DNA from 3 places in the Candidatus Protofrankia californiensis genome. Region 3 is predicted to be linked to each of the others. Evidence: riboswitches for the same ligand, from Rfam matches in the RefSeq annotation. Region 3 holds a riboswitch; each other region holds the start of a gene.
The links. A riboswitch is a leader RNA that binds a small molecule or an ion and turns the genes downstream of it on or off. The one in region 3 is predicted to bind S-adenosylmethionine.
Positions count from the first base shown of each region.

Region 1 (4,328 bases), on a different contig from region 3:
CCGGGATGTCGCGGCGCAGCACCGGGGCGATGTCGGACTGGAACAGTTCCAGGCTGGCGCGGTGCTGGGCGTCGGTGAGGCCGCCGGCGTCGGCGTGCAGGTGGAGCACGCTGTGCCCGAACTGCTCGTGGTAGCGGTGCACCTTCTCGATGACCTGCTGCGGGCTGCCGATCAGCGCGGAGCTGCGCTCGACGAAGTCCTCCAGCGTCGGGAACACCGGTTCCATACCGAGTCGCTTCTGGAAGGCCAGATGCCCGTCGAACACCGGCCGGTAGGCGGCGATGGCATCCTGGGAGTTGCGCTGCGCATAGTAACCGGCCGTACCGGCGCCGACCGTCGCCAGGGTCGGGTCGTGACCGTAGTGTGCCCACCGCTCACGGTAGTAGTGAACGAGTTCGGCGTACGGCTCGATCGGGTTGGTGACGTTGGCCGAGAACAGCGGGTCACCGTACCGGGCGGCCAGATCGACCGACTCCTTGCTGGTGGCGCTGCCGTGCCAGACACGGATCGGTTGCTGCAGCGGCCGGGGCCAGACCTCGGCGTCCTGCAGCGCGGGCCGGAACCGCGGGTCGGCGGTGACCTTGTCCTGCCGCCAGATCCGGCGGAAAAGCTCGTAGGACTCGGCGTTGCGGTCCCACTGGTCATCGGGGGTGACGTGGAACAGCCCCCGCTGGGCGGCGCCGTTACCCTTGCCGATGATCAGCTCCAGCCGGCCGCCGGAGAGGTGATCGAGGGTGGCGTAGTCCTCGTAGGCCCGCACCGGGTCGAGCAGGCTCAGCGTCGTGACCGCGGTGAACAGCCGGAGCCGGGTGGTGAGCGCGGCCAGGTGGCTGAGCACGACCGGCGGGGAGGAGGAGATGAACGGCCGCTCGTGCCGTTCCCCCACCCCGAAGCCGTCGAAGCCGAGTTCCTCGGCCAGTAACGCGTTGTCGATCACCTCGCGGAACCGGTCGGTGGTCGACGTCCGCGCGCCGGTGACCGGGTCCGGGGCGTGCACGATCAGTGTGATGGCCAGAAACTTCACGACACCGCCTTCACCGCCGGACCCGGCACGTCGAGTGGTGCGAGGGACACGGGCGGGGACAGGGACGCAAATGGCGCGAGGCCGAGGTGCTCGCGCAACGTGGTGCCCTCGTACTCGGCGCGGAACACACCGCGTTCCTGCAGCAGCGGTACGACGGTGTCAACGAACCCGTCCAGCCCACCCGGGGTGATGTGCGGGACGAGGATGAACCCGTCACTGGCGTCGGCCTGCACGAGGTCGTTGATCGCGCCAGCCACCGTCGCCGGGGAACCGATGAACGTCTGCCTCCCGGTGACCTCGATGATCAGTTCCCGGATGGAGAGGCTCTTCGCCTCGGCGAGCTGGCGCCATTCGTTCGCGGTGGCCAGCCGATCCCCGAACATCCGCACGCTGGCCCGGCCGCGGGCGATCGTGTTCTCCCCCGGATCGGGGTCGACGGAGGGTAGCGGCCCGTCCGGGTCGTAGCCGGACAGGTCACGGTTCCACAGCTGCTCGAGGAACTTGATCGCGGTCTGGCCGCTGACCTGCTGCAGCCGGACCTCGTGCGCGATCTCGGCCGCCTCGGCGTCGGTGTCGCCGAGCACGAACGTCGCCGCGGGCAGGATCAGCAGCTGGTCACGGGCACGGCCGTACCGGGCCAGCCGTCCCTTGACGTCGGCGTAAAACGCCTGCCCAGCCTCCAGGGTGCCGTGCCGGCCGAAGATCGCGTCTGCGCTCGAGGCGGCGAACTCCCGTCCCCCGTCGGAGTCACCGGCCTGGAAGATCACGGGACGCCCCTGCGGGCTGCGCGGGACGTTGAACTGGCCGGCGATGTCGAAATGCGCGTCATGGTGGGCGAACGCACCCGGGCGCGGATCGCGCAGGAACACCCCGCCGTCCTTGTCTGCGACGATCTCGTCACCACGCCAGGAGTCGAACAGCTCCCACGCCGTCCGCAGGAACGTCCTGGCCCGCTCGTAACGCGCCTGCTCGGGCAGGAAGCCGCCGCGGCGGAAGTTCTCGCCGGTGAAGGCGTCCCAGGAGGTGACCACGTTCCACGCCGCCCGGCCGCCTGAGAGGTGATCGAGGCTGGCGAACTGCCGCGCCACCTCGTAGGGCTCGTTGAACGTGGAGTTGATCGTGCCGGCCAGGCCGAGCCGGTCGGTGACCGCGGCGAGCGCGGCCAGCACCGTGAAGGTGTCCGGACGGCCCACCACGTCGAGGTCGTGGATCAGCCCGTTCTGCTCGCGCAGCCGCAACCCCTCGGCGAGGAACAGAAAGTCGAACTTTCCGCGTTCCGCCGTCTGCGCAAAATGGACGAATGAGCTGAACTCGATGTGGCTGCCCGCAGCAGGATCGCTCCACACCGTGGTGTTGTTGACGCCTGGAAAATGAGCGGCGAGATGGATCGGCTTGATCGGCTTGCTCATCGTCCGGTGTCCCTTTCAGGCGGCCGCGATTCCAGATCGGTGGCGCGGCGGTGTCAGCACGAGTGGTAATCGGTTCGCCGATCACGGCACGTCGAAACCGGTTGGGTCAGGGGCGACGGATTGAGTCAGGAGCGATTGGGTCAGGGACGACAGAGCGCGCCGGCGACACGGCACAGATCGATGTGCCGACGCAGGAACAGGCCGACCACACCACGTCGCGGCTCGGGCGCGTGGACGGCAGGCGGACCCGGGATCAGCTGCATGTGTCGTCACCTCCTGCCGATCGATGCCCGGCCGACCCCATCCCACGGCTGGGCCTGGGGAACCGGGATCGTCCCAGCCGGCCTCACCTGGAGCACCCGCCGCGCGGGAGGTTGCCGGTCAGCGAGCCAGGGCCTGTTGCCGACACTCATGACCTTCTTCGAAGGTACCCTGAGGCACAGGCAAAGTCTATTTCCTATCGATATACTTGGCATTGTTTGATCATTACATGTGATCATTATGCGTGATCGTTACATGCGGAATGCGGGGCCGCCGGGCGGACGGCCGAATCGGTTTTCGTCAGGCATGGATGACACAAGATCGGATCGGCGGATGATTGTGATGAACGCACACGTCCTGCGCATACGCCCGGTCGTGGCCGCATTGTGACCGCGCGCTACCACTGGTTCCTGCCGACCGGGGGTGACGGCCGCAACCTGGCCTCCGGAGTGCACGGGCTGGGCATCGGCGGGGTGCTGGCACCCGCCCGCGCCGGTCGGCCGGCGTCACTGACCTACCTCACGCAGCTGGCGCAGGCCGTCGACTCGCTGGGCTATGAAGCGGTGCTGACGCCGACCGGCGCGCACTGCGCCGACGCGTGGGTCGTGACGGCTGCGCTGATCGCGCAGACCAGCCGGCTGAAGTTCCTCGTCGCGTTCCGTCCCGGCCTGGTCGAGCCGGCACTGGCCGCACACATGGCCGCAACCTTCCAGCAACTGTCGGACGGACGGCTGCAGCTCAACGTCGTCACCGGCAGCAGCGGCGCCGAGCAGCACGCCTACGGCGACCAGCTCGGCCACGACGCCCGGTACGCGCGGGCCGAGGAGTTCCTCGAGATCGTGCGCCGGTTGTGGAGCGGCGCCGAGTTCGACCACCACGGGAGGTTCTACGACCTGCGGGGCGCCCTGCTGCGCGATCCGCCGGTGCCGTACCCGGAGGTCTACCTGGGCGGCTCGTCCGATGCGGCGCTGGCGGTCGCGGCCCGGCAGGCCGACAGCTACCTGACCTGGGGCGAACCGCCGGCGCTCGTCGCAGAGAAGATCGACCGGGTGCGCGACCTGGCCGCGGCGCAGGGACGGCGGCTGCGGTTCGGCCTACGCATCCACGTCATCACCCGGGACACGGCCGCGCAGGCGTGGGCCGACGCCGACCGGCTCATCGCCGGCCTGGACGACGCCACGATCGCGGCCGGGCAGCAGCGGCTGCGCACGTTGGAGTCGGTCGGCCAGCGGCGGATGCTGGACCTGCACGGCGGCTCGCGTGACCGGATGGTCGTGGCACCGAACCTGTGGGCGGGCATCGGCCTGGTGCGCGGCGGCGCCGGCACGGCACTGGTCGGCAGCCACGAGGAGGTCGCCGAGCGGATCGCCGAGTACCGCGCCGCCGGTATCGAGGAGTTCGTCCTGTCGGGGTATCCGCACCTGGAGGAGGCCTACGCCTTCGCCGAGGGCGTGCGTCCGCTCCTCGGCGAAGTGATCTGACGCTGTCGCGACCAGCTGGGAATGGCTGCCAGCAGCGCACGGGTGTAGTCGTGCTCGGGACGCTCGAACAGGTCGTCCGTCGCGCCGGCCTCCACGATCCGCCCGGCCTGCATCACCGCCACCCGGTGGGCGATCTGCCGCACGACGGCCAGG
Region 1 is NZ_CAAAFT010000041.1:46-4,373, reverse strand. It holds gene DD1DGNOD_RS02140 (LLM class flavin-dependent oxidoreductase) at 1-1,024, opposite strand, end outside; gene DD1DGNOD_RS02135 (NtaA/DmoA family FMN-dependent monooxygenase) at 1,021-2,433, opposite strand; gene DD1DGNOD_RS31030 (putative leader peptide) at 2,574-2,696, opposite strand; SAM riboswitch class IV at 2,748-2,850, opposite strand; gene DD1DGNOD_RS02130 (LLM class flavin-dependent oxidoreductase) at 3,081-4,175, shown strand; partial or broken gene DD1DGNOD_RS02125 (ABC transporter ATP-binding protein) at 4,127-4,328, opposite strand, start outside.
Region 1: it holds a riboswitch for S-adenosylmethionine, as region 3 does, so the genes downstream of both, DD1DGNOD_RS31030 (putative leader peptide) here and thrC (threonine synthase) in region 3, are expected to answer to the same signal.

Region 2 (4,328 bases), on a different contig from region 3:
GCACCCTGAGCACCTCGGCACGCATGACCCGGGCGAAACTGGCCACGCTGGCGATCCCCACCGCGACGGCGACCTTCACCGTGCCGTATCCCAGCGCGGTCACCAGCGCCAGCGACAGGAACAGGGCCGGGATGGACAGCAGCACGTCGACGAAGCGCATCAGCACGTCCTCGACCCAGCGGCCGACGAATCCGGCGACCAGCCCGAGGGCGCCACCGACGGCGAACGCGACCGTGACGGCGATCAGCGTCGCCTTCAGCGACAGCGCCACGCCGTGCACGACCCGGGAGTAGGTGTCGCGGCCCAGTTCGTCACTGCCGAACCAGTGGTGGACGCCGGGCGGCTGGAAGTTGTCGGCCGGAACCCCCAACAGCGGGTCGCGCGCGGTGAACAGCGTCGGCCAGAACGCGGCCAGGACCACCAGCACCACCACGACGAGCGACAGCACCAGCCCGGGGCGGCTCAGGAAGAACCGCAGCAGCCGCCGCACGTCGACGCCCAGCCGTGGGCCCGGCGCCGGCGGCGTCGCTGCGGCCTGCGGCTCGAGCCCGGCCTGCGTGGCCGGCTCGGTGACCAGTGACCGGCTCACGCGGGACTCCTTCGCACGCTCACGCGGGACTCCTTCGCGCGGTGGCGGCTACCACGATCCGCGGGTCCAGCAGCGGGTAGACCAGGTCGACGATCAGGTTGACCAGCACGAAGACCAGCGCGCCGAAGACGACGACCCCCTGCACGACCGGGATGTCCTGTACGGTGACCGCGCCGGCGGTGACCCGGCCGAGGCCGTTGCGGGCGAAGACGGTCTCGATCACGACGGCGTTGGCCATCAGCTGCCCGGCCAGCAGACCGATGACCGTCAGCGCCGGCAGGGAGGCGTTACGCAATGCGTGGCTGAGGTGGATGCGGACCCGTCCGGCGCCCTTGGCCCGGGCCGTCTGCACATACGGCTCGTCCAGTGCGGTGAACAGGCTCTTGGCCAGCACCTGCGCGACCAGCGCGCCGGTGGGTATCGCCAGGGTGACCGCCGGCAGGATCAGGCCGTGCAGCCCGTCGTTGCCGAAGGCCGGAAACATCCGCACCCGGAAGGAGAGCAGCTGGACCAGCATCAACCCGACCCAGAACGTCGGTATCGACACCCCCAGTGACGGCAGCGACAGCAGCAGCTGCCGCAGCCAGCGCTGCGAGGTGTAGGTCGCGACCAGTGCCAGCCCGCCGCCGAAGAGCGCCGCGAGCAGCAGCGCCGCGCCGGTGAGCTGCAGCGTCTGCGGCAGGGCGTCGCCGATCACGGAGGTCACCGACCGGCCGGTGGACACCGAGTCACCGAAGTCGCCGTGCAGCGCCTTGCTCAGGTAGTCGACGTACTGCACCAGCACCGGCTTGTCGAACCCGTACTGCTTCTTCAGCTCCGCAAGCCGCGCCGGGTCGATGGAGGAGGAATCCATCCCGGCGCCGGCCATCGCCGAGACCGGGTCGCCGGGCAGGTAGTCCAGCACCAGGAACGACAGCGTGTAGGCCGCCCACAGCACGCCGGCTGCCTGCGCAGGATGTCGGGGTCGGCACGGGTCAGGTTGCCCCACAGCACATCGAAGTCACCCGACCTCAGTGCACCCAGCTTCGGTATCGCGTCGAAGTTGTCCTTGAACGTCTTCGCGTCCGGACTGATCTGCCAGCTCTCCGCGAGCCACGGCACGATCTCGCCCGTCTTGGGATCCTGGTCGGTCAACGAGTCGACGATCTGCCGCAGCGAGTAGATCGTGTCGTTGCTGCCCACCTGCTGCGGGTCCACGCATCCCATGTCCGAACCCACCGCGCACGATGACGCCGACCTGCACGGCGCCAGGACTGCTGAGGTCGGAGGGCGCATGATGTTGAGAGGCGCACCGCGCCCTGGCAACAGGGGCCAGTCGCGTGAGGACCGCCGCGCCCAACGGCGAGCGGGTCCGGTATCAGCTCAGGGGCTGGTAGCTACAACACAGACAGCTGGTTACTCGCTGCAGGTCGATGTGCCGGCGTGAGAAGGTCGCCGGGGTACGGCACGGCGAAACAGCGCAGGCACGGCCATGCGACTGCTGCACGCTGGCTTCCTCCTACAACCAAGGCACACGCCTGCGCGACTGGTTCGTCGCACCGGGCTCTCATCCGGAGCGCCCGACCGCGGACGAGGGTTGCCGGCCAGCAAGCCAGAGCTTGACGCTGACGCTCGGCGCCTGAAGCTACCCGTCCGCGGATTATCCGTCAATATCGATTGACAAGGTAGAGAAACAGCCGGGCACCTCCAGCTGCCGAGGATGAAGTCCCCCGCGCTCGAAGGACGAGAAGACCGTGATCGGGACTGCGCACATCTGCCGTCCCCTGCCCTCCCCACTGTCTCCTCCAGCAACCCGGGAACCTGGGCCTCCGGCGACGGGAGAAGCATGATCCCGTCACCTTTGGCCCTTTGACCGGGACCACAGCGCCGTCAGACCACGACAAGGCCGAGCGCGGGGTCCAACTTGTGTAGATCGTGCGGATCAGAGGTGACAACCGTGGCCCGAAGCTTCCGTGCCAGTAACACGACATGAGCATCAACGACATCACTCGCCCCTGATGCCGCCAGCAGCAATCCGATACGGACAGCAATCTCCTCCGACAAGGACTCGACACGCACCGCGCCTGTTCGGACCAGCCTCATGACGGCATGCTGATGCGGCGATCCCCGCCAGACCTGGGCGAAGACTCCCGCCGGCATATGCGCAGCCACCCTCGCGCCGACCAGATCCGCGGCTAGTGCGAGCATCCGGACGTCTCGACGCTCCAGCGCGATGAGCGCGCCCGCATCAAGGACGACCGTTCTCACGCAGCCCCGGCCACATCAATATCGCCAGCTTCCAGCACCAATCGCGCCCAGCCACGCGCGGCATCGTCCAACCCGGCAGCCTCTTCGATCATCTGGTCCAGGATCTCCTGAGCCTGCGCCCAGTCCGGCTCGGCAGCAGCCAGACCGGCGAAGTAGGCCGACACCGACTCCACCTGGCCTGCGTCGGCAGCCCGCTGCGCCTTCGCCGCGATCTCTTCCGGGACACTGATAGTGATCCGCCTGAAGCTCATAAACCAAGCATAAATCATGTGCACAGCCATGCGCGGATGACGTCCTCACCCACGGTCCGGATCCTGTCGGACTTGAGGTTCTTCGGGCCTCCGAACGCGCGAGAAGATCCATGATCGCGCCCTCTTTGGCCAACTGGAACCCGAGTCCGGGCGGCGGCCTACACGCCTGCCTGCCGGACGGAGGTCGCGAACTCGGGGGTGATGACGATCATGCGTCGAACATCAGGGTGGCCGCGTCCCGACCTGACGCCGCCGTGGGCGGCGCCGCGGGCACGGGTTCCGGGAAGTCGACGTGGCGTCTGCGCCAGGTCGTCACCACCGGCCGCAGCACCGCTGCGAGGTCGGCGATCTCGGGCATGGAGATGAGCAGGGTGCCGGCGCCCGTCATTTCCGGCATCTGACACCCCGTCCCCGCCATGAGTCTGTTGAAGAGCACATTCCACTGATCGCGTCAGGTGATCGCGTCAGGCCAGCATAGCGACGATCGCGTCAGAATATGAAGAAATTACTGATAACCCGAGTTATCAGTAACAAGGATGTCAGATTCTGCCTCCCACGTCCTACTGTGATCGCGTCCGGGCGGCTCGGGGGGCCGCTCGGACCTCGCCCGCCGGGCCCGAACCCGTCGGCACCCCCGAAACCGTTGCCATCGGACGGCGGCCTGCGTCGTCCGTCATGTATGTCTCGACGGCCCCACCCCGGGCCGAGAAGGGGTGCCCAGAATGGCCGAGACGGACGCCGGTACGGACCGCGCTGTATGAACTGCTCTTCGACGAGCTCGACCGGACGGGGCAGCTGGCCTCGTCATCGATCTGGTGTTGGCCGCGTTCGACGGCACCGAGCCGCTGAACCGTGTACTTGGTGGGTCCACCCAGCCGCGTGACGAACCGGTCCGGGCACGCCCGGCGGCGGGCTCCGTCCCCGGCGTGTTCCTGAAGTCCATCTCCGCACGAGGTTTCCGCGGCGTCGGCCCGGCCGCGACGCTCCCGCTGCACCCCGGCCCCGGTCTCACCCTCGTCACCGGCCGGAACGGATCCGGCAAGTCCAGCTTCGCCGAGGCCGCCGAAATCGCGCTGACCGGCAAGAACGAGCGGGTGCTGCGGGGCGCGGTCTGGCGGGACGGTTGGCGCAACCTCCACGGTGTCGAAGCACCGAGAATCGAGCTGGAGCTGACCGCCGAGGGATCCGCCCGGCCACTGACCGTGGTGCGTTCGTGGTCCGGGCCGGACGACGACCTCCAC
Region 2 is NZ_CAAAFT010000040.1:4,253-8,580, reverse strand. It holds gene DD1DGNOD_RS02115 (ABC transporter permease) at 1-589, opposite strand, end outside; gene DD1DGNOD_RS02110 (ABC transporter permease) at 609-1,526, opposite strand; partial or broken gene DD1DGNOD_RS28605 (ABC transporter substrate-binding protein) at 1,601-1,864, opposite strand; gene DD1DGNOD_RS31025 (putative leader peptide) at 1,947-2,075, opposite strand; SAM riboswitch class IV at 2,098-2,208, opposite strand; gene DD1DGNOD_RS02100 (PIN domain-containing protein) at 2,459-2,836, opposite strand; gene DD1DGNOD_RS02095 (hypothetical protein) at 2,833-3,117, opposite strand; gene DD1DGNOD_RS02090 (hypothetical protein) at 3,296-3,484, opposite strand; gene DD1DGNOD_RS02085 (AAA family ATPase) at 3,903-4,328, shown strand, end outside.
Region 2: it holds a riboswitch for S-adenosylmethionine, as region 3 does, so the genes downstream of both, DD1DGNOD_RS31025 (putative leader peptide) here and thrC (threonine synthase) in region 3, are expected to answer to the same signal.

Region 3 (4,328 bases):
ACGGGACCTCCAGCGAGCGAACCGTTTCGGCGTCGTCATTTGTCTACCTTCATTTCAAGAACCTGCAGGTCGCTTCGGCGCAGCCGTTCGGGGCGTTTGACGAGGCGCTGCCGGCGGACAACGGAATCCGGGTACGAGGTTGGGCGATCGACCCGGATACGAATGCCCCGATCCAGGTGTACGTGTACGTGGACGGGACCGCCGGCTACGCGACGACGGCCGACGTGTCGCGTCCTGACGTGGACAACGCCTTTCACCGCGGGGTGAACCACGGGTTCGACTTCATTGTGCCGGTCGGCGCTGGCACGCACACGGTGTGCGCATATGGGATCAACTTCGGCGGCGGGAACAACCCCCAGCTGGGTTGCAGGTCTGTCCAGGTCTGAGGTGACAGGAGTTGTCCGGGTCGTCCATGGGGGGCGGCCCGGACGACTGATATCCCGACCGGTGGCCAAGTAACGGGCGGGATGTCGGTCGGGCCCCGGCCAAAGGTGGCGCGATCATTGTTTTCGCGCCGCCGGAGGTGTCGTTGTGAGGCGTTGTTCAGTCGCCGAGGCCGGCGGTTTCGAAGGCGGCCAGTGACGGGCGGATGGTCGCGGTTGGCTTGCCCGTCGACACCAGTGGGTCGAGGGTCTTCAGCCCGTCCCCGGTGTTGAAGATGACGGTCTCGGCGTCGGGGTCGAGCAGTCCCTCGCGCAGCAGCCGCCGCAGGCAGGCGACGGTGACGCCGCCCGCGGTCTCGCCGAAAACGCCCTCGGTCCGGGCCAGCAGGCGAATTCCCTCGACGATCTCGGGATCGGTGACGTCGGTGATCGCACCGCCGGTCCGCCGTGCCACGTCGAGGGCGTACGGGCCGTCCGCGGGGTTACCGATTGACAGCGACTTGGCGATGGTGGACGGCTTCATCGGCGCGACCGTGTCCACCCCGCGGGCGAAGGCTGCTGCGACCGGGTTGCAGCCCTGCGCCTGCGCGCCGAAAACCCGGTACGGGGTCGGCTCCACCAGGCCGAGACGGCCGAGTTCACCGAAAGCCTTGTCAATCTTGGTCAGCAGCGACCCGGACGCGATCGGCACCACGACCTGCTCCGGCAGTCGCCAGCCGAGCTGCTCGGCGACCTCGTAGCCGAGTGTCTTGGAACCCTCGGCGTAGAACGGCCGGACGTTGACGTTGACGAACGCCCACTCGTACTCACCGGACAGCTCACTGCACAGGCGGTTCACGTCGTCGTAGTTGCCGTCGATCGCGACCAGCGTGCCGCCGTAGACGGCGGTCGACACGGTCTTGCCGTCCTCGAGATCGTGCGGGATCAGTACCACTGAGCGAAGTCCGGCGGAGGCGGCGTGTGCCGCCACCGACTGGGCCAGGTTGCCGGTGGACGCGCAGGCGACCGTGGTGTAGCCGTGTTCGCGCGCGGCCGACAGCGCCACCGACACGACCCTGTCCTTGAACGAGTGGGTGGGGTTCGCGCTGTCGTCCTTGACCCACAGCGTCCGCATTCCGAGCTCGGCGGCGAGGCGGGCGGCCGGGCGCAACGGCGTCCAGCCCGCTCCGAGGGACACCCGGCGTGCGGGGTCGTGGCCGGCGGGCAGCAGCCCGACATAGCGCCACAGATTGGTGGGACCGGCTTCGATGGATGCCCGGGTAACCCGGCGCAGCGCGGACTCGTCGTAGGCAATCTCCAGCGGGGCGAAACACTCGATACAGACGTGCGTCGGCGAGAGCGCATAGGTGGCACCGCAGTAACGACACGACAGGGATACCGCGGGATTGACGACGTCAGGGTTGATCGTTGCGAGGCGCTCGGGAGCGACTGTCATCTGTGAAACTCCTCATCTTTCCCGAGAGCCGGATGCATCTCAGGACGGAATTAGCACCTGCCGCGCACTGATGCGGGTGGTTGCCGGGGCTTCACTGGGCCGGTCCCTCTGCCCCTCTGGATGAGCCGTATGCGGTTGTCCTTCCGTACTGTAGTCGTGTGCGGCCTGACGTGCACCGTTGGTTCAAGCATAGGACGTATTACGGGCATGACTTCTCGCCCGGGGAACTGCTGGCCCGTAAGGTGGGTCCGATCAGCGTGGTACTGCCCGCGCTGAACGAGGCGGCCACCGTCGGTGAGATCGTTGCGGCGGTTCGCCGTGATCTCGTGGCCGCGGTACCCCTCGTCGACGAGATCGTCGTCATCGACCCCGGCTCGGTCGACGCGACCGCGTCCGAGGCGGCCGCCGCGGGTGCCGCGGTGTTCGCCGAGGAGCGGATCCTCACCGGCTACGGGCGTGTCGCCGGCAAGGGCGAGGCCCTGTGGAAGTCCTTGTACGCCACGTCCGGGGACATCGTGGTCTTCGTCGACGCCGACCTGGAGGACTTCGACGCGAGCCTGGTCACCGGGTTGCTCGGGCCGCTGCTGACCGAGGACGCGGTGTCCTACGTCAAAGCGTCCTATGACCGGCCGCTGGCGAAGGGGCTGCTGCCCGGCGGTGGTGGACGGGTCACCGAACTCGTCGCGCGTCCCCTGCTCAACCTGCACTGGCCGCAGCTTGCCGGGCTGGTGCAGCCGCTTGCCGGAGAGTTCGCCGGCCGACGGGCCCTGCTGGAGCAGCTCCCGTTCGTCTCCGGCTACGGTATCGAGTTCGCCCAGGTCGTGGACGTGTTCTCACTCGCCGGGGTGGACGCTCTCGCGCAGGTCGAGGTCGGCCGCAAGGTCCATCGCCACCAGTCCGACGAGGCTCTCGGGCGGATGGCCGCGGAGATCATCCATGCGGCGTGGGCACGGTTGGACATCCACGGTGGCGCTCTCGGTGGGACGCTGACCCAGTTCGGCCGCAGTGACGGCGGGTTGCAACCGCATACCCATCAGGTGGAGGTGCAGGAGCGCCCACCGATGATCACCATTCCGGAGTACGCCGCCCGCTACGCCCATCTGCGCTGCGGCCCGACGGAAAGCACCTGACCGCGGTCCCGCCACACCAGGTGGTCCACACCGGGCAGGTGAGTTGCAACCGGTGACGGCTCGACGCCGGAACGCGGCAGGAGCATGGACACCCGCACCACCCGACCCGCCACGAACAGTACGAACAGGAGGACATCGCCGATGAGCGTCCGGGTCGTCTATACCGATCTCGATGGGACCATGGTGGGGCCGTACGGATGCTTCTTCCGAGCTGAAGATCACTCCACCACATTGGACCCGGCTCGTGCCCTGATCGATCTGCACCAGGCCGGCATCGCGCTGGTCCTGGTCAGCGGACGGACGCGTCCCCAGCTCACCGAGGCTGCCTCGATCTTCGGTGCGGACGGGTTCATCGCCGAACTCGGCGCCATCGTCGGCTGGGACCACGGGCGCAGCAGCCAGATCTTGCGCGGAGCCATGCCCGCGACGTTCGACCGGATACCCGACGAGCTGATCACGGCGTTGCTCGCGCGGCATCCGGGACGCCTGGAGGCGCACCGCTCCTGGCTCCGCGGCCGTGAGGTCGACATCATGCTGCGGGGCAACATCGACGTGGCCGAGGTCGACGCGTGGCTCGTCGCGGAAGGCTTCGGCTGGCTGACCATGCGCGACAACGGCATCATCGCGCGGGCCACCATGCCCGATCTGGATGATGTTCCGCACGTCTATCACCTGGTGCCGGACGGTGTCAGCAAGGGGGCCGCGGTGGCCTTCGACCTGGCCCGCCGGGGGCTCCGCCCGGATCAGGCGATCGCGATCGGGGATTCCGCCAGTGACCTTGTCATGGCCGAGCACGTCGGTCGCATGCACCTTGTCGCGAACGCGTTGCGGCACACGGACCTGGTCGACCTGCTGCCCGGTTACGACAACGTCGTCGTGGAGGACGGCACGCTCGGCGCCGGGTGGGCGAGCGCGGTGCGCTCGGTCCTGCCCGCGGTGCGGCCCGCTGCCGTCTGACTCCCGTGCAGCCCGGCAGGAGCACGTGGATGGAGCACGTGGACACCGACCATGAGGAGAAAGACGACGGCCGCGATCACGTAGGAGTTTCCGATCACGAGCTGCCAGCCGTGCCACTGGTATTCGCGATCGTCCTCGTTCGGTAACCACCACAGCGGGGAGAGGACGAGCAGCGTGAAACCGCCCAGCGCCGCGAGACGTCCCCCACGTGGCCGTTGTGGACCCACCAGTGCGGCCAGTGCCGGCAGCGTCCACAGCCAGTGGTGCGTCCAGGAGATCGGTGACACGAGCAGGCCGGTGATGCCGCAGGCCGACCAGCCCAGCAACGGTTCGTTCCGGCGGCCGGCCGCCACCGCGACCCCGAGGCCGGCGATGGCGATGCTCAGCACGACCATGCGATACCAGATCGTGTCGTGCACGGCA
Region 3 is NZ_CAAAFT010000491.1:2,628-6,955, reverse strand. It holds gene DD1DGNOD_RS25635 (hypothetical protein) at 189-386, shown strand; gene thrC (threonine synthase) at 544-1,818, opposite strand; SAM riboswitch class I at 1,828-1,945, opposite strand; gene DD1DGNOD_RS25625 (glucosyl-3-phosphoglycerate synthase) at 1,977-2,948, shown strand; gene DD1DGNOD_RS25620 (HAD family hydrolase) at 3,090-3,905, shown strand; gene DD1DGNOD_RS25615 (glycosyltransferase 87 family protein) at 3,809-4,328, opposite strand, start outside.